2 regions of the Pseudomonas sp. NPDC087639 genome follow, and region 1 is predicted to be linked to the other one. Evidence: riboswitches for the same ligand, from Rfam matches in the RefSeq annotation. Region 1 holds a riboswitch; the other holds the start of a gene.
What was found. Region 1 has a riboswitch for cobalamin ahead of cobO (cob(I)yrinic acid a,c-diamide adenosyltransferase). Riboswitches for the same ligand answer to the same signal wherever they lie in the genome.
Positions count from the first base shown of each region.

Region 2: it holds a riboswitch for cobalamin, as region 1 does, so the genes downstream of both, ACIOVB_RS00040 (CbtB domain-containing protein) here and cobO (cob(I)yrinic acid a,c-diamide adenosyltransferase) in region 1, are expected to answer to the same signal.

Region 1 is NZ_JBIUWI010000042.1:26,486-42,032, forward strand. Features, by position in the region: gene bluB (5,6-dimethylbenzimidazole synthase) at 1-38, opposite strand, end outside; gene ACIOVB_RS17855 (cobyrinate a,c-diamide synthase) at 35-1,435, opposite strand; gene cobO (cob(I)yrinic acid a,c-diamide adenosyltransferase) at 1,432-2,043, opposite strand; cobalamin riboswitch at 2,124-2,350, opposite strand; gene ACIOVB_RS17865 (hypothetical protein) at 2,504-3,088, shown strand; gene ACIOVB_RS17870 (PQQ-dependent sugar dehydrogenase) at 3,157-4,470, shown strand; gene ACIOVB_RS17875 (C40 family peptidase) at 4,603-5,139, opposite strand; gene ACIOVB_RS17880 (C40 family peptidase) at 5,361-5,975, opposite strand; gene hda (DnaA regulatory inactivator Hda) at 6,190-6,894, opposite strand; gene ACIOVB_RS17890 (AI-2E family transporter) at 7,114-8,187, opposite strand; gene ACIOVB_RS17895 (DUF2066 domain-containing protein) at 8,222-9,280, opposite strand; gene purM (phosphoribosylformylglycinamidine cyclo-ligase) at 9,650-10,708, shown strand; gene purN (phosphoribosylglycinamide formyltransferase) at 10,708-11,358, shown strand; gene ACIOVB_RS17910 (DUF3108 domain-containing protein) at 11,367-12,080, shown strand; gene ACIOVB_RS17915 (methyl-accepting chemotaxis protein) at 12,357-13,982, opposite strand; gene ACIOVB_RS17920 (amidohydrolase family protein) at 14,113-15,168, opposite strand; gene ACIOVB_RS17925 (OsmC family protein) at 15,297-15,547, shown strand, end outside.
Region 2 is NZ_JBIUWI010000001.1:2,024-17,570, forward strand. Features, by position in the region: gene ACIOVB_RS00010 (fatty acid cis/trans isomerase) at 1-1,634, shown strand, start outside; gene ACIOVB_RS00015 (acyltransferase family protein) at 1,728-2,696, shown strand; gene nfuA (Fe-S biogenesis protein NfuA) at 2,822-3,406, shown strand; gene cobM (precorrin-4 C(11)-methyltransferase) at 3,615-4,361, opposite strand; gene ACIOVB_RS00030 (cobalamin biosynthesis protein) at 4,442-4,855, opposite strand; gene ACIOVB_RS00035 (CbtA family protein) at 4,852-5,553, opposite strand; gene ACIOVB_RS00040 (CbtB domain-containing protein) at 5,565-5,762, opposite strand; cobalamin riboswitch at 5,883-6,106, opposite strand; cobalamin riboswitch at 7,012-7,228, shown strand; gene cobW (cobalamin biosynthesis protein CobW) at 7,327-8,397, shown strand; gene cobN (cobaltochelatase subunit CobN) at 8,401-12,249, shown strand; gene ACIOVB_RS00055 (ATP-binding protein) at 12,490-13,494, shown strand; gene ACIOVB_RS00060 (VWA domain-containing protein) at 13,515-14,159, shown strand; gene ACIOVB_RS00065 (phospholipase D-like domain-containing protein) at 14,251-15,547, shown strand, end outside.

The sequences.
Region 1 (15,547 bases):
GCTGCGCGTTCGGCTTCGGAAAATGCGTTGTCTGTCATGGCCCTTTCGCGAGCAGGCTCGCTCCTACAGGGGATCGCATTTCTTCAGTCACCACCGTTTCAACTGTGGGAGCGAGCCTGCTCGCGAAGGCGACTTCGGAGTCAGCCGCAAACAGCGCAGCGATAGCCACAGGATTCGACGGGAAATAAAAGTGCACATACGAAGCCGTCATCCGCCCTTCCCGATAAACCGCCTCTGCCCCGCGCCCGCCATTCGGGCTCAGGCCCCGGGCTATCGGTGTCAATTCAGTGGTCGTCAGGGAATGGTGATAAGTGTGGCCGCGCAGCGAACCTTCTGGCAGATCCACCGCTTGCAGCGCCAGAGCGGCCAGACGCTTTTGCATCACCGCATCACCCGCCAGAAGTCCGACCAGCTCAGCACGAGTGCCTTCAACGTCGGTCAACGAATCGAGCAGATACAGCATGCCGCCACACTCGGCGAGCAACGGCTTGCCCGCCGCATGGTGTGCACGGATCGCGTCGAGCATCGCGGTGTTCTGCGCCAGCGCCACATGATGCAATTCCGGGTAACCGCCGGGCAGGTAAAGGCTGTCCGCCTCAGGTAATTGCGTGTCGCGAATCGGCGAGAAGAAACTCAACTCAGCGCCCATCGCTCGCAGCAGATCGAGGCTCGCACCATAGGTGAAGGCAAAGGCTTCATCGCGGGCGATGGCAATTCGTACACCTTTCAATAACGGCTCTGCAGTGATGACCTCAGGCGCGGCAAATTCCACGGCCGGTGGCAGCGCTACCTCGCAACTGCTGGCAAGCGCTTCGGCAGCAGCGTCCAGGCGCATATCGAGGTCATTGAGTTCACTGGCCTGAACCAGGCCGAGGTGACGGCTCGGCAATTCGATGCCAGTCTCGCGGGACAACGCGCCGTACCAGCGCAAACCTTCGGTAAGACTGCCTTCCAACAACTGCGCATGCCGCAATGTGCCGACACGGTTAGCCAAAACTCCAGCGAACGGCAAGTCCGGCTGATACTTCGCCAAGCCCAGCGCCAACGCACCAAAGGTCTGCGCCATGGCCGTACCGTCGATCACGCCGAGCACCGGCACGCCGAAATGCCGCGCCAGATCCGCGCTCGACGGCGTGCCGTCGAACAGGCCCATCACGCCTTCAATCAGAATCAGATCAGCTTCAGCGGCGGCTTCCCACAACAGGCGACGGCTCTCCTGCTCGCCAACCATCCACATGTCCAGTTGATACACCGGCGCACCGCTGGCGCGCTCGAGAATCATCGGATCGAGAAAGTCCGGCCCGCACTTGAACACGCGCACCTTGCGCCCCTGATTGCGATGCAAACGGGCCAGCGCGGCGGTGACGGTGGTCTTGCCCTGACCGGAGGCCGGCGCGGCGATCAGTACCGCCGGGCAGTGACGTGGTTGATTCAAAGTTCGACGCCTTTTTGCGCTTTGATGCCAGCCTGAAAAGCGTGTTTGAGCATGCCCATTTCGGTGACGGTGTCGCCCATCTCGATCATTTCCGGCTTGGCGCCGCGACCGGTGACGATCACATGCTGCATCGGCGGACGCGCCTGCAAGTCGCTGAGCACCTGATCAAGATCGAGGTAGCCGTGCTTGAGGGCAATGTTCAATTCATCCAGCACCACCAGACCGATCGACGGAGCGCGCAGCAGTTCACGGGACACTTCCCACGCGGCTTCGGCGGCGGCGATGTCGCGCTGACGATCCTGGGTTTCCCAAGTGAAGCCCTCGCCCATGACGTGGAAACGCACTTGCTCGGGGAAGCGGCGAAAGAACAACTCTTCGCCCGTGCTGTGGCGTCCCTTGATGAACTGCACCACGCCGCACTGCATGCCGTGGCCCATGGCGCGGGCGAGCATGCCGAACGCCGAACTGCTTTTGCCTTTGCCGTTGCCGGTCAGGACCAGCACCAGGCCGCACTCGTCAGGCGAGTTGGCGATGCGTTCATCGATCACGGCTTTTTTGCGCTGCATACGCGCCAGATGGCGTTCGTCACGCTCGGGGGAATCAGTCATGGGGGAGCTCTCCGTTGAGGCTGGATAACGGCGGGCAGGCACAAGAATAGACGGCAAAAAGCCTGGCATCGCCCACCGTGATGCCGCTGGATGGATCAGGCCGGTCTCCGGGCTCATGAGCGGCGTTCGCCGGACTGCGCGCCTTCCCGCTGTTGAGCAGTGGCACAAGACGCAGTTTTCACTCATTTACCGTTGCGGGGGCAGCGCCGGGATCGTGGTCGTACTTGCTCTGAAGACAACCCTCACCGGCTTCCCTGTTTCACTCTGTCGACGCAAGCCACAGAGCACCTGAAACAAGCCGCGAAGGTTAGAGGGTTGGGGGTGGAGCGTCAATTAAAGAGGGGGCCAACGGGCGAATAACTGCCGCCGATCAATTATCTGACGCCAATCTTGTGCCACAGTCTCAAGAGTGATATCAAAGAGCCACAATCTCACATCACACAAGAATAAGGTGAGCCACATGCAAGGCATGATCATCAGCAACCCGCGCCTGGAATTTCTGCGTCCGGTGCTGGAACGCTGGTTTGACTGTATCGACCGTTACAACGCCGTGCGCGGCGACAGCGACACGCCCTACTGGCATGACGAAAAAGCCAATCTAGGGCTGCTCTCGGCGGCAGCCTGGATGGCCGAACTGGTTACGCTTGAACAGACGGCCACGCGCAAGCAGAACGAAGAAGGCGAACGCAATGCCCGCGCCGATCTGTTCCTCGCTGGCAGCGAAGACCGCGCTTACATTCAGGCCACGCAACGCTGGCCTCGGGTCAACAACCTCAACCTGACCCAAGCCCTGCTGGAAATCACCAGCGACGCCAAACGCATCAGCTTCGCCAGCGACCTCAAGCTCGGCTGCCTGTTTGTTGCGCCGCAAAAAGCCCAGCACAGCGCCAGCCCCGAAGAACTGCAGGACATGGTCGACGACCTACAGAAGGAACACACCTGCGCCGTCGCCTGGTATTTCCCCTATGCCTACCGCAAGTTGCGCAGTGAAGCCGGCAACTATCACCCGGGCATCGCCGTGCTGTTCAAAGAGGCCCGCGGTTGAGCAGTTGAACCATCGGGCTTGCGCGCTTCTCTATGATTAGGTCAATGCATTCATAGGGAAGATCAGTAATGCGCAAGTCCCAGCTCGCTCTCGTCATCGCTCTCGCCGGAGGGCTCGCCGCCTGTGGTGAATCCTCCAGCCTGCAAGTCACCGACGGCACCGGCCCGTCACCGAAACTGCCTGAGCCGAATAAAACCCTGATCCCGACGGTGAATATCGCCCCGGCGATCGGCTGGCCCGAGGGCGCAAAACCGACTGCCGCGTCAGGCACACAAGTGGCTGCGTTTGCCGAAGGCCTCGATCATCCGCGCTGGCTCTACGTGCTGCCCAATGGCGACGTGTTGGTGGCAGAAACCAACGCCCCGCCAAAACCCGACGACAGCAAAGGCATCCGTGGCTGGGTGATGAAGCAAGTCATGGGCAAGGCCGGAGCCGGCGTACCAAGCCCGAATCGCATTACGTTGCTGCGTGACGCCGACCACGACGGCGTAGCTGAAACCCGCACGGTGTTTCTGCAAAACCTCAACTCGCCGTTCGGCATGACCCTGGTTGGCAATGATCTGTATGTCGCCGACACCGATCGTTTGCTGCGCTTCAACTACGAAGCCGGTGCGACCGAGATCAAGACACAGCCGATCAAGGTGACGGATCTGCCCGGTGGCACGCTGAATCACCACTGGACGAAAAACGTTATCGCCAGCAAGGACGGCAGCAAGCTGTACGTCACCGTCGGCTCGAACAGCAACGTCGGCGAAAACGGCATGGATCAGGAAGAAGGTCGCGCGGCGATCTGGGAAGTGGACCGGGCGACCGGCAATCACCGGATCTTTGCCTCAGGCATCCGCAACCCTAACGGCCTGGCGTGGGAGCCCACCAGTGGCGCGCTGTGGACAGCCGTCAACGAACGTGACGAGATCGGCAGCGATCTGGTGCCGGACTACATTACCTCGGTCAAGGATGGCGGCTTCTATGGTTGGCCATTCAGCTATTACGGCCAGCACGTCGATGTGCGGGTGGAGCCGCAGAATCCTGACCTGGTCGCCAAAGCCATCGCTCCGGACTACGCCGTCGGCCCCCACACCGCTTCGTTGGGCCTGACGTTCGCCGGGGGCAACACCCTGCCGGCGCAGTTCAAGGAAGGCGCGTTCATCGGCCAGCATGGTTCGTGGAACCGTAAACCGCACAGCGGCTATAAAGTGATTTTCGTGCCGTTTGCGGCAGGCAAGCCAACGGGCCAACCGGTGGATGTGCTGACCGGTTTCCTCGACAAGGACGAGAACGCACTGGGTCGCCCGGTAGGCGTGGTGATCGACCAGCAAGGTGGCTTGCTGGTGGCGGATGATGTGGGGAACAAGGTTTGGCGCGTTTCTTCTACCAAATAATTTGACCTGCCCCAAAACAACTGTAGGAGTGAGCCTGCTCGCGATAGCGGTGTTTCAGTCAACGATGATGTCGACTGACACGATGCTTTCGCGAGCAGGCTCACCCCTACATTGGGTGATGTGCTGCTTGAATTACGGGTTACGCGCCAGATGCTCAGGCTGCAACACACGCTTGGCACTCAAATACGCCTTCTGCCAATAGGCCTTCGAAAGGCTATCGAGCTTCACCGTGCCGCCAGTTGCCGGCGCATGCACGAAGCGCCCTTCCCCGACGTAAATCCCCGCATGACTGACCTGCGAACCACCATTGGTGGCGAAGAAGATCAGATCACCGGTCTGCAATCCTTCCTTACCGACATTCGGCGCCTGCATGACGATCAGCTCGCGCGTGGAGCGCGGCAGAGAAATACCGGCAGCATCACGGTAGACGAAGCCGATCAGCCCACTGCAATCAAATCCCGAGTCCGGTGTATTGCCGCCCCAGCGATAAGGCGTGCCGACCAGGCCGAGCGCACGGAACAGCACGTCTTCAGCAGCAGGAGAAAAGGCTTGGGAAGGCCCAAACACCACCGGCGCGCGAACCACTGGCGCAGGCGGCGGCGTACGACTGGCGCAGGCGCTGAGTAGCGCTGCGAAGAACATCAATGCGAGGCGGGCCGACATGGTCATAAGCAGAACATCCTGATCTGGCTGCGGCTTTCTCTGCCGAATGGACAGAAAACAAAACCGCCTGCGTGGCACGCAGGCGGTTTGCCATCAATATAGATTCAGGATTCTAGCGGCTACGCGACAAACTTCAAGTAAGACTTTAACTTCACCTTGTAAAGTATAGGTCTACTCCGTTACCGGAAGCCGTTTTTGTCGCCGCGAATGCAGCGACAAAGGGAAGATTACTTGCGAGCAGTCACTACAGTAGGAGCGTTCGCCAAAGCACGTTTGGCTTCGATGAAGGTCTTGCTCCAGTAACTGTCACCCAGGCTGTCTATGCGAACACCGCCGCTGCGACGGCTGCTGGAGTGAATGAACTGATTGTCACCCAGGTAGATCCCGGCGTGACTGACACGACCGCGACGACCGTTGGTGGCGAAGAACAGCAGATCGCCAGGCTCGAGATTGCTACGCGATACCAGCGGAGCATCCACGTTGATCATTTCGCGGGTGGAGCGCGGCAGGTTCATGCCGGCTTCTTCGCGGAACAGATAGCCGATGAAACCGCTGCAATCGAAACCGGCTTCGGAGGTACCGCCGAAACGGTAACGGGTACCGATCAGGGACATGCCGCGTTCGAGGATGCTGTCGGCCAAAACCGGAAGCTCGTAAGGCTTCTTGTTGAAGTCCGACAGTTCTTTTTCGGTGTCCAGCTCTTCCTGGTAAATAACGGAAGACTGGGCAGTGGCAGAATTTTTAACCTGTTGAGGCTGCTCTTGGACTGGAGAATGAGCAGCACAACCGTACAACAGGGTGACGAGTGCGAGAGGCACGAGGGGTGCGAAGCGCTTTAGCATGGGCACGACCGTGGCTGATAGTTGTAAAGAAGCCGAGACTATGCCCGCTATCAACCTCATTTGCAAATTCAATCGATCTTTTTGTGACTTCTCGGTTTCTCGTTTACATCTAAGCGCTTAAGCCCATTTGAATCGAAGCGCGGCCTGCACAACGTGCAGGAAAGCGGATTTTCTGGCGCCTGAAATATGCCGAAACCCGCTGAAAGCCTTGGATTTACCAGCCTAGCGTTTCTTTGAGGAAGGGAATTGTCAGCTTACGCTGAGCCTGCAAAGAGGCCTGATCGAGCTGTTCGAGCAAGTCGAACAATGCGCTCATGCTGCGAGTGCCACGGGTCAAAATAAAATGCCCGACTTCATCGGTCAGGTGCAGACCACGACGCGATGCACGCAATTGCAGGGCACGCAGTTTGTCTTCATCGGAGAGTGGGCGCATCTGGAATATCAGCGCCAGGGTCAGGCGTGATTTCAAGTCAGCCAGTTTGACCGGCAGTTCACGCGGCGAAGTGGATGCCGCGATCAGCAGACGCCGACCGCTGTCACGCAGGCGGTTGAACAGATGAAACATCGCCTCTTCCCAGTCAGCCTTGCCGGCAATCACCTGCAAGTCATCCAGGCAAACCAGCTCGTACTGCTCGAGGTTGTCGAGAATCTCGACGCCGCGATCCATCAACTCCGCCAGTGGCAGGTAAACTGCCGGCTCACCCATCTGCTCGAAACGCAGACACGCTGCCTGCAACAGATGCGTGCGCCCTACGCCATGTTTGCCCCACAGGTAGATCAGGCTTTCTGTCCAGCCGGCGTCGGCTTCGCATAGGCGCTCGACATAGCCGAGTGCAGCGGCATTGGCGCCTGGGTAGTAGTTGATGAAGGTGGCGTCGTCACGCAGACGCACACCTAGGGGCAGCTGAATCGGTTTCATGCTGACTGAACAGTTCTCAAGGAACCGTTAGTGGCCTCTGTGTAAAGTTTGCGAAGTTTATACCCGTGAAGCTGAGCGCACAATGCGACAGAGTCCAAGCAAAATCAAAGGTTTGCGTTAACACACTGGTTTTATGGCAGATTCTCTGACGCTGCCGTGCCAGTGGTGCCCGCAAAACACGGGCCAACCCGGCGCAATGCCGGGCCGTCCATGATGAAGTTACAACTCCGGTTCGTCGACACCACTATAGATGTCGGAATCCTTGTACAAATCGTGCACGTGGCGCACCAGCACCATAATCACCGCCGCCACCGGCAGCGCCAGCAGTACACCGGTGAAACCGAACAGCTCACCGCCAGCCAGAATCGCAAAGATCACCGCCACTGGATGCAGGCCGATCCGGTCACCCACCAACAACGGCGTCAGCACCATGCCTTCCAACGCCTGACCGACCATGAACACTGCGACGATCCCGATCATCGGGTACAGATCGCCACCGAACTGGAACAACCCGGCGATCAGCGCCGCGCCGATGCCGATCACAAAGCCCATGTACGGCACAATCGCCGCCAGACCCGCGATCAGGCCGATCAACAAGCCCAGCTCCAGGCCGACGATCATCAGCCCCGCCGCGTAAATCACGCCCAGCGCCAGCATCACCAACAACTGGCCGCGAACGAACGCCCCCAACACTTCGTGGCACTCACCGGCCAGCGCCACCACACGTTCCTCGCGATCACGCGGCAACAGGCTGCGGATCTTGGCCATCATTACGTCCCAATCGCGCAGCAAGTAGAAACTCACCACCGGGATCAGCACCAGATTGGCCAGCCAGCCGATCAGCGCCAGACTCGAGGCCGTCGCCTGACTCAGTACCACGCCGACGATGTCGGTGGTCTGGCCCATGTGTTCGCTGATCGCCGCTTTGACCTTGTCGAACTTCCAGAACCCGTCAGACAAGCCCAGTTTCGACTGCGCCCACGGCACAGCGGTGTGTTGCAACCAGTCGAGCATTTGCGGGGCCAGTTCGTACAAACGCAGCAACTGCTTGGCGAGCATCGGCACCAGCACCAGCATCAGCGCCGTGACGATCAGGGTGAACAAGGCAAACACCGCGATCACGCCCCAAGTGCGCGACAAACCGAGCTTCTCCAACCGATCCACCAGCGGATCGAACAGATACGCCAACAGCAGCGCCACCAGAAACGGCGTGAGGATCGGATGCAGCAACCACACAAACGCGCAAAGCAGGACAACCCCACCGAGCCAGAACCAACGCCGCGTATCGGCCATGTATCACTCCTACTGCTTCTATATAAAGAAAGACTTACCAGCGAAACCGCAACGACGGTGCAGCAGGTGTCGGGGCCGGAGCCGCTACAGGCGCTGCACCCGCCACCGCAGGCTGCGGCACGGCCACCGGGACCGGCGCTTCAGCGGGCAACTCCTGCAACTTCGCCAGCGACAACTGCGCGCGCATCTGATCGGCGCTGCCATTGACTCGATACACGATGCGATCGCCATCGACACTCTGCAGACGCACGCCAAACGGTTCGAGTAACCGCAACAGTGCGGCGTAATGCTCAAGATTCATGCCCTGCACTTCCAGGGTCTGCTGACCCGAAGCACCCGGCTTGGCAACAAAACGTGGCGCCAGGCGCTCGGCCACCGCCAGCATCACGGCGTCAGCCACGGCAGCCTGATCGGCCCCTTGCACACTGCCCGCCTCTTTTTGATCACCCAGCCACAAGCGCCATTTAGCCTGCCACTGCCCGCCCTCTTCGCGGGTATGCACGGCCAGCAAGGCGTCAGCGTTATAGCGCTCGGACGCACCGCGCAACGGCGCCGGATCAGCACCTTCCAGCGCAGGTGCTGTGGCAACAAGCTGTTCACTCAGATCCGCCAGCGGCAAACGCAGCGGCAGTCCGCGATGTTGAGCGGCAGTACGCAATGGCGCGGCGGCGGCCTGGCCATCACCGACCAGACTGGAACCTTCGGTGGAATCGTTCAGCCACCAGCTCAGAATCGACGGCCGACTGGCGCCCCACAAAGACAACCCGGCGCGGCGCAATGCCTGTTCGGTGCTGCTCGGGTCGAAGTCGACTTTCAGCACCTCTGGCGGCCCGGCATCAAAACCGAACTGACTGATGATCTGCTGCGGGTCCTTGCGAACTGCCGCCAGCCCCGGATTTTGCGGCGCCTTGGGATCGCCGGTCAGGCGCAGCACCAAAGTATCCAGCGCGGCCTGAGTGGCGCGATCGCGCTCTTCCGGGCCTTGGCTGCTGACCGGCTGACGCACTTGATAAAGGCCTTTGAGGTTTTCGGCATGACTCGCCAGGCTGACCACAGACAAACAACCCACAAACAACAATTTACAAAAACGCATGGAGAATTCCCGTCGACAGGAGCGGCTGGAACAGGCCGCGTGAACCGGTTGAGCAAGGCTGTGACCATCGGCCGTTGCAAAACATTCACACGGCGGCGGTAAGTTTTTGCACAGTCATAACGATAGACGGTTAATTGCGACACCTTATACAGGCACCCACATGCCTCAATTGCAAAAAAATTCTGCTGATATGCCCCTGCCCGTCGGCGTGAGGATGGCCGCTGCCCCTCAAGCCTGATAAAATCGCGCGCCTTCGCAGACCGGCAACAGCCGGGCACCTCGAAACTCGCGTGAGGCAATCGCCCCATCGACTTCGGCGCCCCGCTGGACTCGGTCGTTACCCCTGAATCCCCCCTAAAGGCCTGGATCATGAGCAAGCAACCCTCCCTGAGCTACAAGGACGCCGGTGTAGACATCGACGCCGGTGAAGCATTGGTCGAACGCATCAAGAGCGTCGCCAAGCGCACTGCGCGTCCGGAAGTCATGGGCGGCCTGGGCGGTTTCGGCGCCCTCTGCGAAATCCCGGCCGGCTACAAGCAACCTGTGCTGGTTTCCGGTACTGACGGCGTCGGCACCAAGCTGCGCCTGGCCCTGAACCTGAACAAGCACGACAGCATCGGCATCGACCTGGTCGCCATGTGCGTCAACGACCTCGTAGTGTGCGGCGCCGAGCCACTGTTCTTCCTCGACTACTACGCCACCGGCAAGCTCAACGTCGACACCGCTGCCCAGGTTGTAACCGGCATCGGCGCTGGCTGCGAACTGTCCGGTTGCTCGCTGGTAGGCGGCGAAACCGCTGAAATGCCAGGCATGTACGAAGGCGAAGACTACGACCTGGCCGGTTTTTGCGTCGGCGTCGTGGAAAAATCGGAAATCATCGACGGCTCGAAAGTCGCCACCGGTGACGCCCTGATCGCCCTGCCGTCGTCCGGCCCGCACTCGAACGGCTACTCGCTGATCCGCAAGATCATCGAAGTCTCCGGCGCCGACATCGAAAACACCCAGCTCGACGGCAAACCGCTGAGCGACCTGCTGATGGCCCCAACCCGCATCTACGTGAAGCCGCTGCTCAAGTTGATCAAAGACACCGGTGCCGTCAAAGCCATGGCCCACATCACCGGTGGCGGCCTGCTCGACAACATCCCGCGCGTTCTGCCAAAAGGCGCTCAGGCCGTTGTTGATGTGGCCAGCTGGACTCGACCTGCCGTCTTCGACTGGCTGCAAGAGAAAGGCAACGTTGACGAGACCGAAATGCACCGCGTGCTGAACTGCGGCGTCGGCATGGTCATCTGCGTCGCTCAGGAGCACGTTGAAGTGACTCTGAACACCCTGCGTGACGCCGGCGAACAGCCTTGGGTCATCGGTCAGATCGCTGTCGCTGCCGAAGGCGCTGCTCAGGTTGAACTGCAGAACCTTAAGGCTCATTAATGTCCGCAACCTGTGATGTCGTGGTGCTGTTGTCCGGCACCGGCAGTAACTTGCAGGCTCTGATCGACAGCACGCGGACCGGCAACAGCCCGGTCCGCATCGCTGCGGTGATTTCCAACCGCGCCGACGCCTACGGCCTGCAACGCGCCAGTGACGCGGGTATCGCCACCCGCTCACTGGATCACAAGGCATTTGAAGGTCGCGAGGCCTTCGATGCAGCCCTGATCGAACTGATCGACGAATTCAATCCCAAGCTCGTGGTGCTGGCCGGATTCATGCGCATTCTCAGCGCTGACTTCGTTCGCCACTATCAGGGTCGCCTGCTCAACATCCATCCGTCGCTGCTACCCAAATACAAAGGGTTACACACTCATCAGCGCGCGCTGGAGGCCGGCGACAAGGAGCACGGCTGCTCTGTACACTTCGTCACCGAGGAACTCGATGGCGGGCCACTGGTCGTACAGGCAGTATTACCGGTAGAGTTGCACGACACGCCGCAGACTCTTGCGCAGCGAGTGCATGTTCAGGAACACCTGATCTACCCGCTGGCCGTACGCTGGTTTGCCGAAGGGCGACTGGCACTCGGTGAGCAAGGTGCTTCACTGGACGGCCAGTTACTCGCGGCCAGCGGCCACTTGATTCGAAACTAGGAGATATTATGCGTCGCGCCCTGCTCTTCGCTTGCGCACTGCTCGCCCTGCCTTTCGCACAGGCGGCAGACCTTCAACCGTTCTCCGCCAGCTACACCGCCGACTGGAAGCAGCTGCCCATGAGCGGCACCGCCGAACGCAGCCTGACCAAGGAAGCCAACGGTGTCTGGAAACTCAGCTTCAAGGCCTCGATGATGATTGCCAGCCTGAGTGAAGAAAGCACCCTGACTTTGGACAAGGACACCTTGCTGCCACAGTCCTACCACTTTGAACGTGGCGGTCTGGGCAAGGCCAAGAAGGCTGATCTGGATTTCGACTGGAACAGCAAAATGGTCACCGGCACCGACCGTGGCGACGCGGTGAAGATCCCGCTGAACCGTGGCATGGTCGACAAATCCACTTATCAGTTGGCACTGCAACATGACGTCGCCGCTGGCAAGAAAACCATGAGCTACCAAGTGGTCGATGACGGCGAAGTCGATACCTACGACTTCCGCGTACTGGGCTCGGAAAAAGTCGAGACCAAGGCCGGCAAGATCGATGCAATCAAGGTCGAGCGCGTACGCGACCCGACGCAAAGCAAGCGCATCACCGTCCTGTGGTTCGCCAAGGATTGGGATTACCTGCTGGTTCGCCTGCAACAGGTTGAAACCGACGGCAAGGAGTACAACATCATGCTCCAGGACGGCACGGTCAACGGCAAGGCTGTCAAAGGCAGCTGATTCACCGCTATAGCAAAGAGCCCCGCAAAATGCGGGGCTTTTTTTCGTCTGCTGGACTGGAGATTTGTGCCTGGCTCGCCCCTCACCCCAGCCCTCTCCCGAGGGAGAGGGAGCCAACCGAGATGTCTGGCGCTATGCATCGACCTGAAAGATCGAGTCGATTGTGGATTCACCAAAGAATGTTCAGGTCGACGTAACTCGCCAATCTCCCACGGTCAGTCCCCTCTCCCTCCGGGAGAGGGTTAGGGTGAGGGCAACCTCAGGATCAGCACACACTCAGACCGAGAACTTAGCCACCATGTTGTTCAGATCCACTGCCAACCGCGACAACTCCTGGCTCGCCGCACTGGTCTGATTGGCGCCCGCCGACGTCTGCATCGCCAAATCACGAATATTCATCAAATTGCGATCCACCTCCCGCGCCACCGCTGCCTGCTCTTCCGAGGCGCTGGCAATCACCAGATTGCGCTCATTGATCAAGGTGAACGCCGAGGCGATTTCCTCCAGCGCAGTCCCGGCTGCCTTTGCCAATTCGAGCGTCGAACGCGCCCGTACATTGCTTCGCTGCATCGAACTGACCGCCGAATCGGTGCCCTGCTGAATGCCGCCAATCATTTGCTCGATTTCTTGCGTCGACTGCTGGGTACGATGCGCCAATGCCCGCACCTCATCCGCCACCACTGCAAACCCACGCCCGGCATCACCGGCCCGGGCCGCTTCAATCGCCGCATTCAGCGCCAGCAGGTTGGTTTGCTCGGCAATCGAACGAATCACGTCCAGAACTTTACTGATGCCATGAACCTTCTGTGCAAGGTCTTCGACTTGCGTTGCATTGGCCGTAACGTCCTCGGCGAGGGATTCGATTGAAGTCACGGTCTGCCGCACCTGCTCACGACCATGCTGAGCAATGCGGTCGGACTCGCGCGAAGCCTCGGATGTCGCCACAGCGTTGCTGGCCACCTCCTCCACCGCTGCAGTCATTTGATTGACCGCCGTGGCTGCCTGCTCGATCTCCAGACTCTGCTGATGCAACCCTCGCGTGGCGTCTTCCGTGACACAGCTCAGTTCTTCCGAGGCCGAAGCCAATTGACTCGACGACTCCGAGATCTTCCGAATGGTGTCGCGCAAATTGTGCTGCATGCTCTTGAGCGCCTGCAGCAGCCGCGCCGGCTCATCCTTGCCGGAAATGCTGATGTCGCCGGTCAAGTCACCGCCGGCCACCACTTGCGCCACGCCCAATGATTGCGCCAACGGCAGTACGATACTTCGGGTCAGCAACAGCGCCAGGCCGATGGTGACAATCGCCGTTATGCCGATCATGACCCCGACCCACACACGCGAATTGGTGAAGACCAGCCGCGCAGCCTCGGTGGCGAGATTGGCATTGTGCTTGTTCAGTTCGACCAGTTCACGCAGGGTGACCGCAATCTCGTCGGCCAAGGGGCTCATCTCGCCATTGAGGATGGCCGCCGCCTCCTCCACCCGGTTCTGAGCAGACAACTGCATGACCTGCGCCTGAAGCTCAAGATATTTGTGCTCGGCGACCTTGAAGCGATCAAACAGTCGGCGCTCCTCGGGCAGCACGATCAACACGTCGTAACGCTGCTGAGCCTGACTGAGCGCACCCCGAAGTTCATTGAGCTTGGCGACATTCTGCTGCAGTGCCTGCGCATCGCGGTTGAGCAACAGGCGCATGGTCAGCGCACGCAGACGCAGCATGTCCTGACTCATTTCGCCGACCGCCATCACGCTGGGCAGCCAGTTGTTGTCGACCTCGTCGGACTGGGCACGCATGTTCGACATTTGCAGCAGGGCGAACGCCCCAAGGGCAAACACCATCAGGGCCAACAAGCCAAAACCGAGGCCCGCACGCGGGGCAATATTGAGACTACGGATACTCATTGCGCTGGTTCCTTCCAAAAGCGCTGCATCAACCCTGCAGCTGGTTGCTTTAGAAGGTATCGGCCCGGCTGAAATTTGCGTAAGACCAAAAGGTGATATCAAAAGGCCTTAATACTTCGAACACTCGGCATTAACGATTCAGCGTGGTTTTGCCGGACTTAAGCTCCGTTCGCGGCAAGATCGCCAGAAAGTTATCTTTTGCGACTTTGCACGCTACGTCTTCGGGTAAAGCGTCCAGAAACGGTTTGAAGCTGTGCATTTCCTTACCGAGCTTGTTGAACCGCCCTACAACATCGGAACCGATCATGAAGCGCTCAGGGTGACGTTTGACCAGCGCCAACCATTCCGGACGCGGCTGGCCCTGTTCGTCCAGCAGATACGGCGAGAGCATGCTCCACGACAAGTCGATGAACAGATTCGGATACGCCTCAAGCATGCGCGTGAGGGTCGGCAGGAGAAAATCCAGTTGTGTTTGATGCCGATGGATTTCCGCGCTAGTGCCAGCGTGAGCCCAGATGAACCGTGTGTGCGGGTGATTACGCAGCGGCTCTTCGATTTCCTTCAGGTACAACGGATTTTTCTCACGTTTGGAAGTGATGTTGGAATGCAGCATCACCGGCAGATCATTTTCCGCCGCCAGATGATAGATCTTCGTCATCGCCTCGTTGTTGGCGCGCGGCGTATCACCAGAGGTCAGCGCCGTAAGGTCGTCATGGCGGGTAAACACTTCGCCAATGCCCTGCCACAGCCCCGGATACAGATCGAGCATGCGCTGGATATGCGCGGCGGAGTTCTTGTCGTTGGGGTTGAAGCCAGAGAGAAACGGATGAAAGTACGGACGCTGCTCAGGCGTCAGTTTTTGCACCGCATCGGCGACGATCACATCCGTGGCGCTGTACCAATAGGCATCGGCATCATCGCCGGCGTAATAGCGCGGACGCTTGGGTTCGTCTTCGTGCCACTTTTTCGCCACGGGGATGCCGGAAATCATCACGTGCTCAATGGAGTTTTCTTTCATCGCCGTCAGCAGTTTCGGCATGCCGGCGGTTTCCTGGAAAAAATCCACGTAATGCAGGTGTGCATCGCTGTAGGTGTATTCGCGGGCACTGGCAGTACCCGCAAACAGCAGAAGACTGGCGAGACTCAAACGATACAGGGACACAAGTAATCTCCGACAAGTAGGCATAGCCTAGACCCCGCCCTGACAACAAGGGTTCATCCCGCAGGAAAGTGGAACGCGCGCCGGTGGGAATGCTCTATAACTGCAAGGTCTTTTTTGATCGAACGACTTTTCCTACTGCCAGTGAGGTTCCCATGACTGTTACCGTCAATACCGTCTCCGCTGAAGGTTTTCGTCACACCGTACAAATCGATGACCACGAATTTTTTGCCGACGTGCCGGTTGCTGCCGGTGGCGAAGGTTCGGCGCCAGAGCCGCACGACTACTTCGACGCCGCCCTCGGTGCGTGCAAGGCCTTGACCCTGAAGATGTACGCGAAGAAAAAAGACATCCCGCTGACCGGCGTGGGTGTCGAAGTGAAACGCGACAACAGCCAGGAGCAAAA
Region 2 (15,547 bases), on a different contig from region 1:
TGGTCGGGCGCTGGTTGTTCGAACACTGGTATCTCGCGCACATCTATTTCAAGGATGGCGAGCCGGGGCATTACTTTCAGTGGGTGCGATCGCGCACGCCGACTGGTCAGCCGATCGACCTGATCGCTACCCGTCGCCCCAACGATGATCCAGGGACGCAGGTGTATTACCGCTTGTGGCCGGTGCAAGGGGTGATCGTGCACAAGACCCACATCACTTATCCGCTGAGCGCGGCGAAGATGGCGCGGGTCAAAAGCCTGTTCTACAGCGGCAACTGGCAAGTCAGCGCCTTGCCGGGCTATGGGCCACAGAGCCGGGCCAATCCGTTTGCCACGTTTGAGGCGATTCCGGCGCAGGCGCGCTATCAGTTCATGCTCGATAACGCCGAATACTTCGTCCGCACGTTTATTCGCGGTCCGGTGTGCCGTGGCCAGATCGCCACCGACGTGATCCGCGATAACTTCTGGGCGCTGTTCCAGGCGCCGGAGCATGACCTCTATATCACCGACCCGAACTATCGCGGCCAGGCCACACCGTTGCTGGCGATGCCCGGGCAGAACGACGATGTCGGCAGCGTCCTGGGCTTGTGGCGCAATTACCGTGACAAACGTAACGAATATGAAGCCCTGCGCCGCGACAGCTATGCCGATTTGCCGGCGCCGAGCTGGTCGACCCTGTGGGCCGGCAACGACAACGCGCTGCTGAGCATCTTCCGTCACTTCGACAGCGCCTCGGTGACCAAAGGCTTGATCGGCGAAGTGCCGCAAACCATGTGGCTGTTTGACTATCCGCTGCTGGAACGCACTTATTACCAGTTGGCGGTCAACTTCGATGTGTTCGGCAACGTCTCACATCAGGCGCAAACACGCCTGTATTTCGACCTGATCCGCAACGGCGCCGAGCAGAACTTCCTGCGCCTGATGCCAGCCGACTCCCGCGAGGACTACCTCGACGATTGGTATCAGAGCAGCGGCCAGTTCAAGATGTGGCTCGATTACGAAGCCATCGACGACGACAAGCCGACCGGGCTGAAACTGGATGAGAAAGATCCGAAGTACGATTTCGCCATGCAATTGTTGTCGCGTTATGGCGATCTCAACGCGCGACCTGATCCGATCAACCGCTGCGACGGCGCTTACTGCTCGCGGCCGAATATCGATCCCGCGCTGCAAAATGCCGAACAGGCGCTGAGTCGCCTGGCATCGCGTCCGGCCGCTGGCCTGAAGGTTATCGAACAGTTACCGGAAGCGACGATGTTGCGCATCGAGACTGCCAGCGGCAAACGCGAGGTTTACAGCCTGTTGCGCAACCGCGCGCACAGCAACGTGGCGTTTTTGCTTGGTGAATCGCTGCGGTATCAGCCGGGTTTGGACACCTTGACCATTTATCCCGGCGTGCTGAGCAGCTATCCGAACTTCATGTTCAACATTCCCGCAGACCAGGTCTCTGAGTTTGTCGATGCGATGGAAAACGCTAAAGACGCCAACCGCTTTGAGAAAATCGTCGAGCGCTGGGGAATTCGCCGCAGTCATCCGCAATTCTGGTTCTATTTCCACGATCTGAGCCAATCCATGCACGAGACCGAACCGGTGGAAGAGGGTGTGCTGGACATGAACCGCTATGAGAATCTTTGATCGATTAAGGTGCGCGGGCAGTCCCAACTTCTTGAGGCGCCCGTAGCCCCTACAAAGTGGTCAATTATAAAGTTTTGCAATGGAGGGCCGTCGATGTTGATTTCAGTGCAAGCGCTGCGCGCACTGGCCGCCTGGATGGTGGTGGGGCATCACGTCATGCAGATTTTCTATAACTTCGAGCCTGATGGGCCAGTAGGTCGAGTGTTTGTCGACCAAGGGGCGGCGGGCGTCGATGTATTTTTCGTCATCAGTGGCCTTGTGATGTATTTGTCGACGGCGGACAAAGACCTGACACCCAGGCAATTCATGACAATGCGGTTGATGCGTATCGCGCCGGCTTACTGGTTTTACACGCTCCTGGCGGCACTGTTGCTGATGGTAATTCCGGAGGCGTTCCCCGATGAACGGCTGGGCTGGACGAATTTTCTGTTGTCGCTGTTGTTCGTCGCCAGCGAAAACCCCGGCGGCTTCGGTGTTTACCCGACGTTGAACGTCGGATGGACGCTGAACTTCGAAATGCTTTTTTACCTGCTGTTTGCCGGCGCATTGCTGTTCCCGCTCAATGCGCGGATAGCAGTGGTCGCGTTTCTGTTGTTATGCGTTTGCTATGGGCTGACCGCCTTGGGCTGGATCAGTGAGTTTTACCGTTCGGAACTGGTCTTCGAGTTTTTGCTGGGAATGGGCGTTGGCATGCTTTATCACCGCGGCTGGATCAGGCCGGGTCTTTGGCTGCCGATTCTGGCAATCGCCATGGCACTGCTGGCGATCTATTACTGGTTCGGCGAATCGCAGGTATTGGCCTGGGGCGTTCCGGGTGCAGTGCTGGTGACGGCGGCGCTGTCCCTTGAGCGCTTTGCCAAAAACAGTCGGCTGCTCAAAGCGTTGGGCGACTGCTCCTATTCCGTCTATCTACTGCATACGCTGGTGTTGATGCTTGGGCATTATCTGGCACAGCGTCACTCGCTCAACCCGCACGGGGTGATCGCGGTTTGTCTGGTGTTGATCGCCGGCGGCAGCTGGGCCAGTTACCGCTGGATCGAAAGGGCCGGATATCGGCACTAGCAGCATTGGCGTGAGCGACCGTCGCAAGCCTGATGCGTCTGGTTCGCTTTCCTGACAAAAATACTGGGACTTTGTCCGGCGCGCCGATTGGCGTAAACTCCGCCACAAGCCTGCGAGGAGTTTCCATGACCGCTATTACCATTACCGACGCCGCCCACGATTACCTGGCCGATCTGCTCTCCAAGCAGAACACCCCGGGTATCGGTATCCGCGTCTTCATCACCCAGCCTGGCACCCAGTACGCCGAAACCTGCATTGCCTACTGCAAGCCGGGCGAAGAAAAACCTGAAGACACCGCGCTGGGGCTGAAAAGCTTCACCGCTTATATCGATTCGTTCAGCGAAGCATTCCTGGATGACGCGGTAGTCGACTATGCCACTGATCGCATGGGCGGCCAGCTGACCATCAAGGCGCCAAACGCCAAAGTACCGATGGTCAACGCCGACAGCCCGGTCAACGAGCGCATCAATTACTACCTGCAAACCGAAATCAACCCGGGGCTGGCCAGCCACGGCGGTCAGGTCAGCCTGATCGATGTGGTTGAAGACGGCATCGCCGTGCTGCAGTTTGGCGGCGGTTGCCAAGGCTGCGGTCAGGCCGACGTGACGTTGAAGGAAGGCATCGAGCGCACGTTGCTCGAGCGTATTCCTGAGCTCAAGGGCGTTCGCGACGTGACCGACCACACGCAGAAAGAAAACGCCTACTACTAAGTAAGGTGTTCACTGCGAACATAAAAAACGGCGCCCCGTGAGCGCCGTTTTTTGTGCCTGCGATTAATGAGTGACTAATGACTTTGTGGCGAGGGGATTTATCCCCGATGGGGTGCGAAGCAGCCCCAAAACTGGAACTGCTGCGCAGTTCATCGGGGATAAATCCCCTCTCCACAGGTTTTGTGTCTGGCCACAAAAGTCCTTCAAATCAGGGTCGATAAAGATGCACATGCCCCGCGCGATACAGCGATGACTCGCTAAACACCTCACTCCCCAACACCCGCCCAACCAGAATCAATGCCGTGCGCCGAAACCCCTTGGCCACTACCTTCTCGGCAATATCCTCGATTGTTCCCACCACCCAATCCTGATCCGGCCATGTTGCCCGGTGAATCACTGCAATCGGGCAATCCGCGCCGTAATGGGGGAGTAGTTCAGCGAGGATCTTCTCCAAATGATTGACCCCCAGATGAATCGCCATCGTCGCGCCATGCTGCGCCAAACTGCCCAGCTCCTCGCCCGCCGGCATTGCGGTTTTGTCGGCATAGCGGGTCAGAATCACGCTCTGTGAGACATCGGGCAGAGTCAGTTCGGCACCCAGCAATGCTGCGCACGCGGCGGTAGCCGTCACCCCTGGAATGATTTCGAACGGAATATCCAGCTCACGCAAATAGCGAATCTGCTCGCCAATCGCGCCATACAGGCTCGGATCGCCGGAATGTACTCGCGCCACATCCTGGCCCTTGGCATGGGCGGCTTTGATCAGGTCGATGATCTGTTCCAGATGCAGCTCCGCGCTGTTTATCACGGTTTCTGCCTGATGACCGTCGAGCACCGCCGCCGGCACCAGCGAACCTGCGTAGATGATCACCGGGCAACTGCGGATCAGCCGCTGACCTTTGACGGTGATCAGTTCCGGGTCGCCGGGGCCGGCGCCGATGAAGTAAACAGTCATCGTTGAATCCTTTGGAAAAGAGGCGCAGCAATGCTTCAGATGAAGATCGCTCATGATCGATGGCAGGGATTATCGGGATTTTACGCGGCGCCGGCCAATGCGAGCGTCGCCTGCGCGTACTTTTGCCGGGAGATCAGCAGTTTGGCCGGTGCCTGAATCAGTTGTTCAGCCAGTGCCAACGCCGCACTTTCCGCTACTCCATAGCAACCGGTGCGTTCATAGGCGATCTGCGAGTGGTGACTGAGCTGTTGCTGGTAACTGGCCAATTGTTCACTGCTGAAGTACAGCAACGGCAAGGCCAATTGTGCGGCGAGTTCTTGTAAGCCCGGCTCATCACGCTTCAAGTCGATACTTGCCAGGGCTTTGACTGCTTCCAGTTCGATGCGATGGGCCTGCAAGGCTTGATCGAGTAACGCGCGCAGCGTGCTGGCGGGGCAGCCGCGCTGGCAGCCCAGACCGACCACGAAAGTCGGCGCTGCGCGGTTATTCGTCATGCGTGGTAGTGGCCATCGCTTTTGCGGCGGAACAACCAGGCACTGATCAGGCCCAGGGCCAGCCAGAACGCCACGTTGGTCAACTGCGAAGCGATTTTGAACTGTGCTTCGAGGGCTTCTGGCGCCAGCATCGAATGCACTTCCGGTTGCGGGGCGCCAATCACATGCGGCACGGCAAGGATCGCCACACCGAGGATCTTCATCAGCCAGTGACGGCTGAACGCGATCAACGCCAGACCTGCGGCGGTGGAGGCGGCTGTGCTGATCCACCAGAGCTGCCGTGAAGCCAGATCCGCCGCAGCAGTGCCTGGCAATTCAGGCGGCAAGCCCAGGGTCGGTGCCAGAACGAACGTAGCGTAACCGGCCAGACCCCAGAGCAGACCTTGCGAAGTCTTGGTCGGTGCACGCAGGGTGTACAGGCCGGCAAGCATCAGGGCAAAACCCACGGCCACCACCAGATTGCCGCCGGTGGTCGATACCAGGCGCTGCCAGCCGTCTTCCGGCTCCCACGCTTCAGCATCGTGAGTATGGGCAGTGGCACCGGCAGCGTGTTCGTGAACCTCAGCCGCCGGTTCGGATTTTTCGTAGGTCTCGGCCTGCAGAATCAGCGGCGAAACCCAGAAACTTTGCAGCAGCGTAAGGAGCAGGGCGGCCAGAAGACCGGTGAAACCTGCGGTTTGCGCAATTCGCTTGATCATGTCGGCAGGTCTCAGTGGCACGGGAACGCGGCGCTGTGGCGGGTATCGTGGGCGGCGTTGTGCACTGCTTCGATGTGCGAGAAACCGGCGAAGTAAACCAGGCTGGCGCCGAGGATCGACGCGAAGATGGCGGCGGTCAGGCGTTGGCTCAGGGTGCTGGTGCTGGCGATTTTATCCGTGTTGCTGCCGGTGCTGCTGATGATCGACATGGCGCTTCCCTCTGGAATGTCAGCGGGGTAATAGAGCGCATGAAAACCCCTGCGAATCGGGCACGCAGGGGTTCGAACAGCGCCCGCCCACCGCGGGTTTGTTATGTTCAGCGACGCAAGTGCGCACTGTGTGTTGCGGGCCGGTCTCCGGGCTCACGAGGGGTTGGCGTCAGGCCGACCTGCAAGCGTCACCTTCCCATGCCGTCATGGCACAGTGGATTCGACGCTTCTCTCGCTTACCGTTGCGGGGGCAGCACCGGACTGACATGGCTTTAGAGTAAAGCACATGATTCACCGGTTTCCCGTTTCACCCTGTGAAGGGCACCCGTAACAAGTTGCGTAGGAGAGCATGTTGGGGGGATTTGAGTCAATTGAATGGGGGCATATCCGTTGCTGCGGTGATGGCTTATTACGGTTCCGCCCTTACGGCGGGTCACTTTGGCAAACGCCCCAAAGTAACCAAAGGTCTGTGCCCTGACGTTCGGCCCTCGCTGTGGCTCGGGTTCCTTCGCTCCGGGATCGATCCGGGCGCATCGCCTCCGGTTTGCTGCGCTGCACCTCCTCTCGATGTGTTCGACTGCGTCGAACGGTCGCTGCGCTCCCACCCCCGGATCAATCCCTCCACTCAGCCTGCCGACGGGCGTTTTAGGTCAAGAGCGGTACTCGAGCTAACGCTCATTGTGTTGAGTGGGGCGGCATGCGCCGCAGGGTTCGCGCGGCTCGAAACTGTGGGAGCCAGCCTGCTGGCGATGGCGGCCTACGAGCCGACCAATCTCTATCAAATGTACCCAATCCCTGTTGGAGCTGGCTTGCCAGCGATGGCGGCCTGACAGCCGACCAAGCTCTGGTGGGTGTACTCATTCCTTGCGAGCTTCCGAAGCTGCGATCTTTTGATCTGTTTTGGCTTTGGCTTTGGCTTTGGCTTTGGCTTTTGATCTTGCTCTTCAGCCCATCGGCAGGCCGAGCGAAGGTGTTCATCCGGGGGGTTGGCGCGCAGCGCCGTGCGGCGAGGCCGCATCCATCGAGAGGAGGTGCAGCGAAGCAAACCGGAGGCGATGCCCCCGGATGGACACCGTAGCGAGGGAACACTGAGCCTCAGCGAAGTGCCGTACGTCAGGGAGCAGCCCTTTTGGTTACTTTTGGGGCGTTTGCCAAAAGTGACCCGCCGTAAGGGCGGAACCCTAAGCAGCCGCTACCGCAGCAACGGATATGCCCCCAATCCAAACATTGACCCGCCCCCACACCATGCGTAGCCTTGCGCTTTCGAGGTTCTTCGGCGCGTGCCGAAGCTAAGAAGGGAACGCGGTCAAAGCCGCGGCTGCCCCCGCAACTGTGAACGGTGATGTTCGCTGCCACGCCACTGCCAGCCCCTGCAAAAGGGCGCCAGCGGGAAGGCGCAGCAAACGCCAGGCCCCAACGCCTGAACACCGTCAGCCAGGAGACCTGCCTCGTCACAGATTCTCACTACAACCGGGCGGGGTGATCCGGTGGCGAATGCTTCCGGCGCGTGCTCGCGTTGCCGGTTCTCGTCCCGTATGCCCGCCACCTTGCCAAAGGGCATCCGATGAAAACACTGGCCAAACTCCCCGTCACCATCGTCACCGGCTTCCTCGGCTCGGGCAAAACCACGTTGCTGCGGCACATGCTCGACAACGCTCAGGGCCGCCGCATCGCGGTGATCGTCAACGAGTTCGGCGAGCTGGGCATCGATGGTGAGATCCTCAAGCAATGCACCATCGGCTGCACCGAAGAAGAAGCCAACGGTCGCGTTTACGAACTGGCCAACGGCTGCCTGTGTTGCACCGTTCAGGAAGAGTTCTTCCCGGTGATGCGCGAACTGGTTGCCCGTCGTGGCGACCTCGACCACATCCTCATCGAAACCTCCGGTCTGGCCCTGCCAAAACCACTGGTACAAGCCTTCCAATGGCCGGAAATCCGCAGCGCCTGCACCGTTGACGCGGTGATCACCGTGGTCGACAGCCCGGCCGTGGCTGCTGGCACCTTCGCCGCGTTCCCGGATCAGGTCGACGCCCAGCGCAAACTCGACCCGAACCTGGACCACGAATCGCCGCTGCACGAGCTGTTCGCCGACCAACTGGCCAGCGCCGATCTGGTCATCCTCAACAAGGCCGATCAGACCAGCCCGGAAGACCTTGCGCGCGTACGCCTTGAAGTCGCCGAAGAACTGCCGCCAGCAGTCAAAATCGTCGAAGCCAGCAACGGTCGCCTGCCGCTGGACGTGCTGATCGGCCTCGGCGCCGGTTCCGAAGAACACATCGACAGCCGCCACAGCCATCACGATCACCACCACGACGGTGACGACGACCATGATGACCACGATCACGACGCTTTCGATTCGATCTCCATCGAGCTGCCGCAAGCCGACGAAAGCCTGCTGCTCGACGCCCTGACGCAACTGGTGGTCCAGCACGGCATCCTGCGTGTGAAGGGTTTTGCAGCGATCCCGAACAAGCCGATGCGCTTGCTGATTCAAGGCGTGGGCACGCGTTTCGACAAGCATTTCGACCGTCAGTGGGGCGCCGAAGAAGCGCGCGTCACGCGTCTGGTGTTGATCGGTCAGGAACTCGACGCCGCTCAACTCGAAGCGCAACTGCGCGCTGCGCTTAGCGTTTAAGCCATGCACCTGCTCAGGACCCAGCCCGGCGGTTTCGTGTCGGATGACAACATTGCCGACCTTGGCCAAACCCCCGCCGAGCTGGTGATCCTGTGCAGCGGCGACTCCAGCCTGGCGCTGCTCGCCGAAGCCGCGCAGCAGTTGCCCGAGGATTATCCGAGCCTGCGTCTGGCCAACCCGATGCAGGTGCAGAATCACGCCTCGGTCGATTTGTACGTCGACGAAGTGTTGCGCCATGCCAAGGTGATTCTGATCTCGCTGCACGGCGGCATTGCGTATTGGCGCTACGGTGTCGAGCGTTTGGTCGAGCTCGCCGAGCGTGGCGTGCAGGTGATCATGGTCCCGGGCTGCGATCGCCCCGATCCGGAACTCAGCGATCTGAGCACCGTCGCAGCCGAGGATCGCGACCGGCTCTGGCAGTTCTTGCGCCAGGGCGGCATGGGCAACGCGCTGGATTTCTTCAGCTGTCTGGCCAACCGTTGGCTGGCTCGCGATTACACCTGGGGCGAGCCGCAAACCCTGCCGCGCACGGCGATTTACCATCCGCAAAAAACCTCCGCCGCACTGAGTGACTGGCAAGCCGAATGGCTGCCCGAGCAACCGGTGGCGGCGGTGCTGTTTTACCGCTCGCACCTGCAAGCGGCGAACACGGCGTTCATCGATGTTTTCTGCCAGCGTTTACAGGCGGCGGGGCTCAATCCGTTGCCGATCGCGGTAGCCAGTTTGAAAGAGCCCGGCTGCCTCTCGGTGGTCGAGGATTGGCTGGATGAAGTCGAGGCGGGGGTGATTCTCAACACCACCGGTTTTGCCCAATCCAGTCCTGAAGCACCGGATCTGCGGCCGTTTCGTCGCAACATTCCGGTGATTCAGGCGATCTGCGCCCAGGACAACGAACCCGGCTGGCGTGACAGCGAGCAGGGCCTCGGCCCTCGCGATCTGGCAATGCACATTGCCTTGCCGGAACTTGACGGGCGCATCATCAGTCGGCCGATCAGCTTCAAGGATCTGGCCTGGCGCAGCGAGCGCAGCCAGTCCGATGTGGTCTGCTATCGGGCGCAACCCGAGCGCATGGATTTCGTCGCCGAACTGGCGCGCCGCTGGATTGATCTGGCCCGGGTGCCGAATGCCGAGAAACGGATTGCACTGATTCTCGCCAACTACCCGACCCGCGACGGACGCATCGGTAACGGCGTCGGCCTCGACACGCCGGCGGCGGCGCTGAATATCCTTCGCGCATTGCAGGCTGAGGGTTATCCGGTCACGGCAGAGTTGCCGGATACCGGCACCGAGTTGATTCAGCAATTGCTCGGCGGCGTCAGCAACGATCTCGACACGATTGACCTGCGTCCATGCCAGCAAAGTCTGGCGATGGACGACTATCTGTTGATGTTCAATGCGCTCCCCGAGGCCAATCGCGCTGCGGTAGTCGCGCGTTGGGGCTCGCCGCAAAACGATCCGATGTATCGCGATGGGCGAATGATGATCGCCGGCCTGCGCTTTGGCCTGACCTTCGTTGGCATCCAGCCGGCGCGGGGTTATCAGGTCGATCCGAGTGCGGTCTATCACGACCCGGATCTGGTGCCGCCCCACGGTTATCTGGCGTTCTATTTCTGGCTGCGCAACACCTACGGCGCCCACGGCGTGATCCACGTCGGCAAGCACGGCAACCTCGAATGGCTGCCGGGCAAAGGCGTGGGGCTGTCGGAAAACTGCTGGCCGGATGCGTTGCTCGGGCCGCTGCCAAACATCTACCCATTTATCGTCAACGATCCGGGCGAGGGCGCCCAGGCCAAACGGCGCACGCAAGCGGTGATCATCGACCACCTGATGCCGCCACTGACTCGCGCCGAGACCTATGGTCCGCTGCGTAATCTGGAACTGCTGGCGGACGAATATTACGAGGCGCAACTGCTTGATCCGCGTCGTGCCCGCGAGTTGCAACGGGACATTCTGCAACTGGTGCGTGACACGCAGATCGACCGTGAACTGCAACTCGACGCGGCGCTGGACAGCGACGCCGATGCGGCGATCTGGCTGCCGCGTCTCGACACCTATTTGTGTGATCTGAAGGAATCGCAGATCCGCGATGGCCTGCACATCTTTGGCGAATCGCCGAGCGGGCGGTTGCGCATCGATACCTTGCTGGCGCTGCTGCGCATTCCTCGGGGCGACGGCAAAGGTGCGCAGTCGAGTCTGCTGCGGGCGTTGGCCAAGGCGTTTGAGTTGGGTTTTGATCCGCTCGATTGCGCACTGGCTGATCCGTGGACGGGCCCGCGTCCTGTCGAACTGCAAGCGGTCAGCGATGAAGTCTGGCGTACTGCCGGCGATACCCGCGAGCGCCTGGAGTTGTTCGCCACTGAGTTGATCGCAAAGACACTGCACAACCCCTGTAGGAGTGAGCCTGCTCGCGAAGGCGTTATGTCAGCTGACATCTCTTCCACAGAAACACCGCTATCGCGAGCAGGCTCACTCCTACAGGAAGCGGGTTGGGGGCAAGTCAGCGCCATCATCGACAACCTGCGTGAAGTCGTCGCCCCCCGCCTGGACGCCTGTGGCCCGGCGGAAATGCGCGGCTTGCTCGACGCCCTCAGCGGCCGTTTCGTCCCCGCCGGCCCGAGCGGCGCGCCAAGTCGCGGTCGTCTCGACGTATTGCCCACCGGCCGCAACTTCTACTCGGTCGACGTGCGCAACCTGCCGACCACCACCGCGTGGCGCATCGGTTTCCAGTCGGCCACGCTGATTCTCGAACGGCACTTGCAGGATCACGGCGATCACTTGCGTCAGCTAGGCCTGTCGGTGTGGGGCACCGCGACCATGCGCACCGGTGGCGATGATATCGCCCAGGCCATGGCGCTGATGGGCGTGCGGCCGGTGTGGGCCACCGGCAGTCAGCGCGTCGATGATTTCGAGATTCTGCCGCTGAGTTTGCTGGACCGACCACGGGTCGACGTGACGTTGCGAGTTTCAGGCTTCTTCCGCGATGCGTTTGCCAACCTGATTCGTTTGTTCGATGCGGCCGTGCAAGCGGTGGCTGCGCTGGACGAGCCGGATGATCTCAACCCGTTGGCCGCCAAGGTGCGCGCCGAGCGTGAGGCTCTGCTGCAATCGGGTCTGGATGAAGAGGTCGCGCGGCGTCAGGCCGGGTGGCGAATCTTCGGCGCAAAACCGGGTGCCTACGGCGCGGGCGTGCAGGGCGCCATCGACGGTCGTCTGTGGCAGAGTCGCGAGGATCTGGCTGAGGTTTACTTGAACTGGGGCGCCTACGCTTATGGCGGTTCTGATGAGGGCACCGCCGCTCGCGAACAATTCGTCCAGCGCCTGAGTCAGGTACAAGCGGTTCTGCAAAACCAGGACAACCGCGAGCACGACTTGCTCGATTCCAACGACTATTACCAGTTCCAGGGTGGCATGCTCGCTGCCGTCGAGACTTTGCGGGGCGAAGCGGCGGCCAGTTATCACGGCGATCACAGCCAGCCGGATCTGCCGAAGATCCGCACGTTAAAAGAAGAGCTGAACCGGGTAATCCGCTCGCGGGCGGCGAATCCAAAATGGATCGACGGGGTCAAGCGTCACGGCTATAAAGGCGCGTTCGAAATGGCGGCGACCGTGGATAACCTGTTTGCCTTCGATGCCACCACGCAGTTGATCGACGATCACCAGTACGCGCTGCTGGCCGATGCTTATCTGCTCGATCCGGCAACGCGCGATTTTGTTCGTGAGCATAATCCGCATGCGCTGCGGGACATGACCGAGCGCATGCTTGAAGCGCAGCAGCGCGGGATGTGGCAGGAGCCGGGGGCCTATAAAGAGGCGCTGGAGAATTTGTTGCTGGATATAGAAGAAGACATGTAGCGCTTCAATAAAGCCACCCCCTCACCCCAGCCCTCTCCCCCAAGGGGGAGAGGGGGAAAGGGAGCCGATTTGCAGGGCGTTCAAAACTTGAGTTCGACTCGACAGTTCAGGTCGGTGGACCTTGAAAGAGCACCTCGGTCAGTTCCCTCTCCCACTGGGAGAGGGCTAGGGTGAGGGCAACTCCACCTGACACACCAAAACTCTCAAGAACACCGACGACCACGACAGAGATCAATCCAAATGACCGACACCCCACATTTCCCACTCTCCGCCGTGGTCGGCGCCGACGATCTGAAACTCGCCCTGTGCCTCACCGCCATCGACCCGAAAATCGGCGGCGTACTCATCGAAGGCCCACGCGGCATGGCTAAAACCACTCTGGCGCGAGGCTTGGCGGATCTGCTCGCCAGCGGCCAGTTCGTCACGCTACCGCTGGGCGCCACCGAAGAGCGGCTGGTCGGTACGCTCGATCTCGACGCGGCCCTGAGCGACGGTCGCGCGCAGTTTTCCCCCGGTGTGCTGGCCAAGGCCGATGGCGGCGTGCTCTACGTCGATGAAGTCAACTTGTTGCCTGATCACTTGGTGGATCTGCTGCTCGATGTCGCTGCCAGCGGCACCAACCTGATCGAGCGCGACGGCATCTCCCATCGTCATTCGGCGAAGTTCGTCCTGATCGGCACCATGAACCCGGAAGAGGGTGAGTTGCGCCCGCAACTGCTCGACCGCTTTGGTCTGAATGTCGCCCTCAGTGGCCACACCGCACCGACCGAGCGTGGGCAGATCATCCGTCGTCGTCTCGACTTCGATAGCGACCCGCAAGCGTTCTGCGCGCTTTGGGAAACCGAGCAGCAAACCCTTCGCGAACGTTGTGAACATGCCCGAGTCACCTTGGCCGATATTCCTCTGGATGATGCGGCGCTGGCGCAAATCGTCGAGCGTTGTTTTGCCGCTGGCGTCGATGGTTTGCGCGCGGATCTGGTGTGGTTGCGCGCTGCCCGCGCTCACGCGGCATGGCGAGGAGCTGAAGTGATCGGCGAAGAAGATATCGACGCCGTGGCCGAATTTGCCTTGCGCCATCGTCGTCGTGAACAAACCCCGTCGAGTCCTCAGCAACAACCCGCGCAATCCCCAGCCAACGCGCAGGCCAACCCGAACGAAGGGCAGGGCCAGTGGGGCGACATGCCGGCTCCAGCGCTTGCCACCGGCAGCCGTCGTGAAGTGCCGAGCTGGCCAAAAAAGATGTAGGCATTCGCCCCCGGTCTGATGTGGGGGCGAATGCCAGACCCCGTGCCGGACAACTCGACAACGGACGCCAGGGCAAACGTCATGCAGCCCGCAGTGGCTCGGTGAACTGGCCGGGAACGCTGCTCAATGGCCGTCCGCAAAGCCGTGAAGATCTGCTGTTTCAACTGCGCACGCGTTCGCCCCATGAGTTGTGGCTGGTGATCGTCGATGCCTCGGCCTCAACGCGCCGTCATAACGCACTGAGCGATGCCAAAGGTCTGCTTGCGCAACTATTCGATGACGCCTATCGCCAGCGCGCGCGTTTGGCGTTGTTGACCGCCAGCGGTGCGGCGCCGCAATGGCAGGTGCAGGGTTTGAAGGCGTCCAGCGGTTTACGCATCTGGCTGGATGAATTGGGCGCGGGCGGCGGTACGCCGTTGCTGGCAGCGCTGAATCAGGCGCAGCAATGGCTGACGGTGCGGCGCAAGCGCTTTCCCGCCGAGCAACAGCGGTTGCTGGTAGTGACGGATGGACGTTTGAAGACGTGGTCGGGGTTGCCGGTGCTGGGGTGTCCGGGGCTGTTGATCGATATCGAGCGCGGGCCGATCCGGTTGGGGCGGGCGAAGGATCTGGCGGGGGCGCTGGAGGCGGAGTATCGGCATATCGATGAGCTGATTGAGCTCTGATACCTGTAGGAGCTGCCGAAGGGTTTGGCATGATTAGCCAATTTTGCTTCTTGCTCTATGCTGCACCCAGCCCAATCACAAGGAGTGATCGATGCGCGTGTTGGTCAAGAATGCTCAAGACGATTTCCGCGTCAAAGCCTACGCCGGCACCAATGGCGTGCTGTTGGCGATGGACCTCGCGGAGCCGCGTCGCAAAGGCTTGCTAGGGTTCGCCATCGAAAAGCAGCAAGGCGCCAAGCCGTGGCTGTTCCTCTTCAACAGCCTGACGTTCCCCGGCAAAGCCCACACGTTCCCGCAGTTTCACGCCACGCCGAGCGATAAAGCCCCGCTGCAAAAATTCCGCTGGGCCGATTACGCGGTCAATCCGGGGATGACGATTCACTATCGCGTTCACCTGGCTTATGGCACGCCCGATGCGCCGCAACTGGGCGAGTCGCTTGAGCTGACGATCAGTTCAGACGACGGTCACCCGGCCAACCAAAGCGTGATCTTCAACCGTGCGGTCGCTGCCAGCCAGGCGTTCCAGCGCAAATTTCCCGATCTTGATGCTCAGATCAGCGCCAACAAAAACATGCCCATCGAAGCCTGGCCGGATGCGCCACGGCAATGGCTGGAGAACGGCTTGCTCGGGCGTTTGCTGGGTTTTATCCAACGGGCGGTTGATGGTCAGTGGGCGCTGGACATCGCCATTTATGAGTATCAGTTGCAAGCCATCGTCGAGGCGGTTAACGCGGCATTTGCGCGGGGTGTGCAGATTCGAGTGCTGTATCACGCCCGAGTCGACGACGAAGACACCACAATCAACGAGGCGAGTCTGGCGAAACTGCCGGCGACGAGCAAACGTGGGCGGGTGACGCACAACATCTTCCACAACAAATTCATCGTCCTCAGCCGACTCGACGCAGCGGGGCAGCGCCAACCGCAAGCCGTGTTGTGCGGCAGCACCAATTTCACCGCCAATGGCGTTTATCGGCAGGCGAATGTGGTGCATGTGCTTGATGACGCTCCCGTGAGTTCGAGCTATCTGCGGATTTTCGAAAGGATCTGGGACGATCCCGATGATCTCGGTGCCACCCGTGACTGGATCACCGAACACAACCCGATGGACGCTGCGCAACCGCTGTTTGCCGGGTTCTCGCCACGCACCGGCGGCGGCGATCTACGCGAGTTCGTCGAGATCATCGAAGCGGCGAAGAAGGATGTCCTGTTCGTCACTGCGTTCGTCTTGCCTGACGCGATCCTCAATGCTTTGCTGGGCCAGCCACACGACGACATCCTGCGTTACGGCCTGCAAAACACCACCAGCCGAATCACCGGTTTTCACGCCGACCGCAGCGCCGAATTTGCCGCCACCGCATTGCTCAACACGGGGCTGGAAGGCTGGCTGC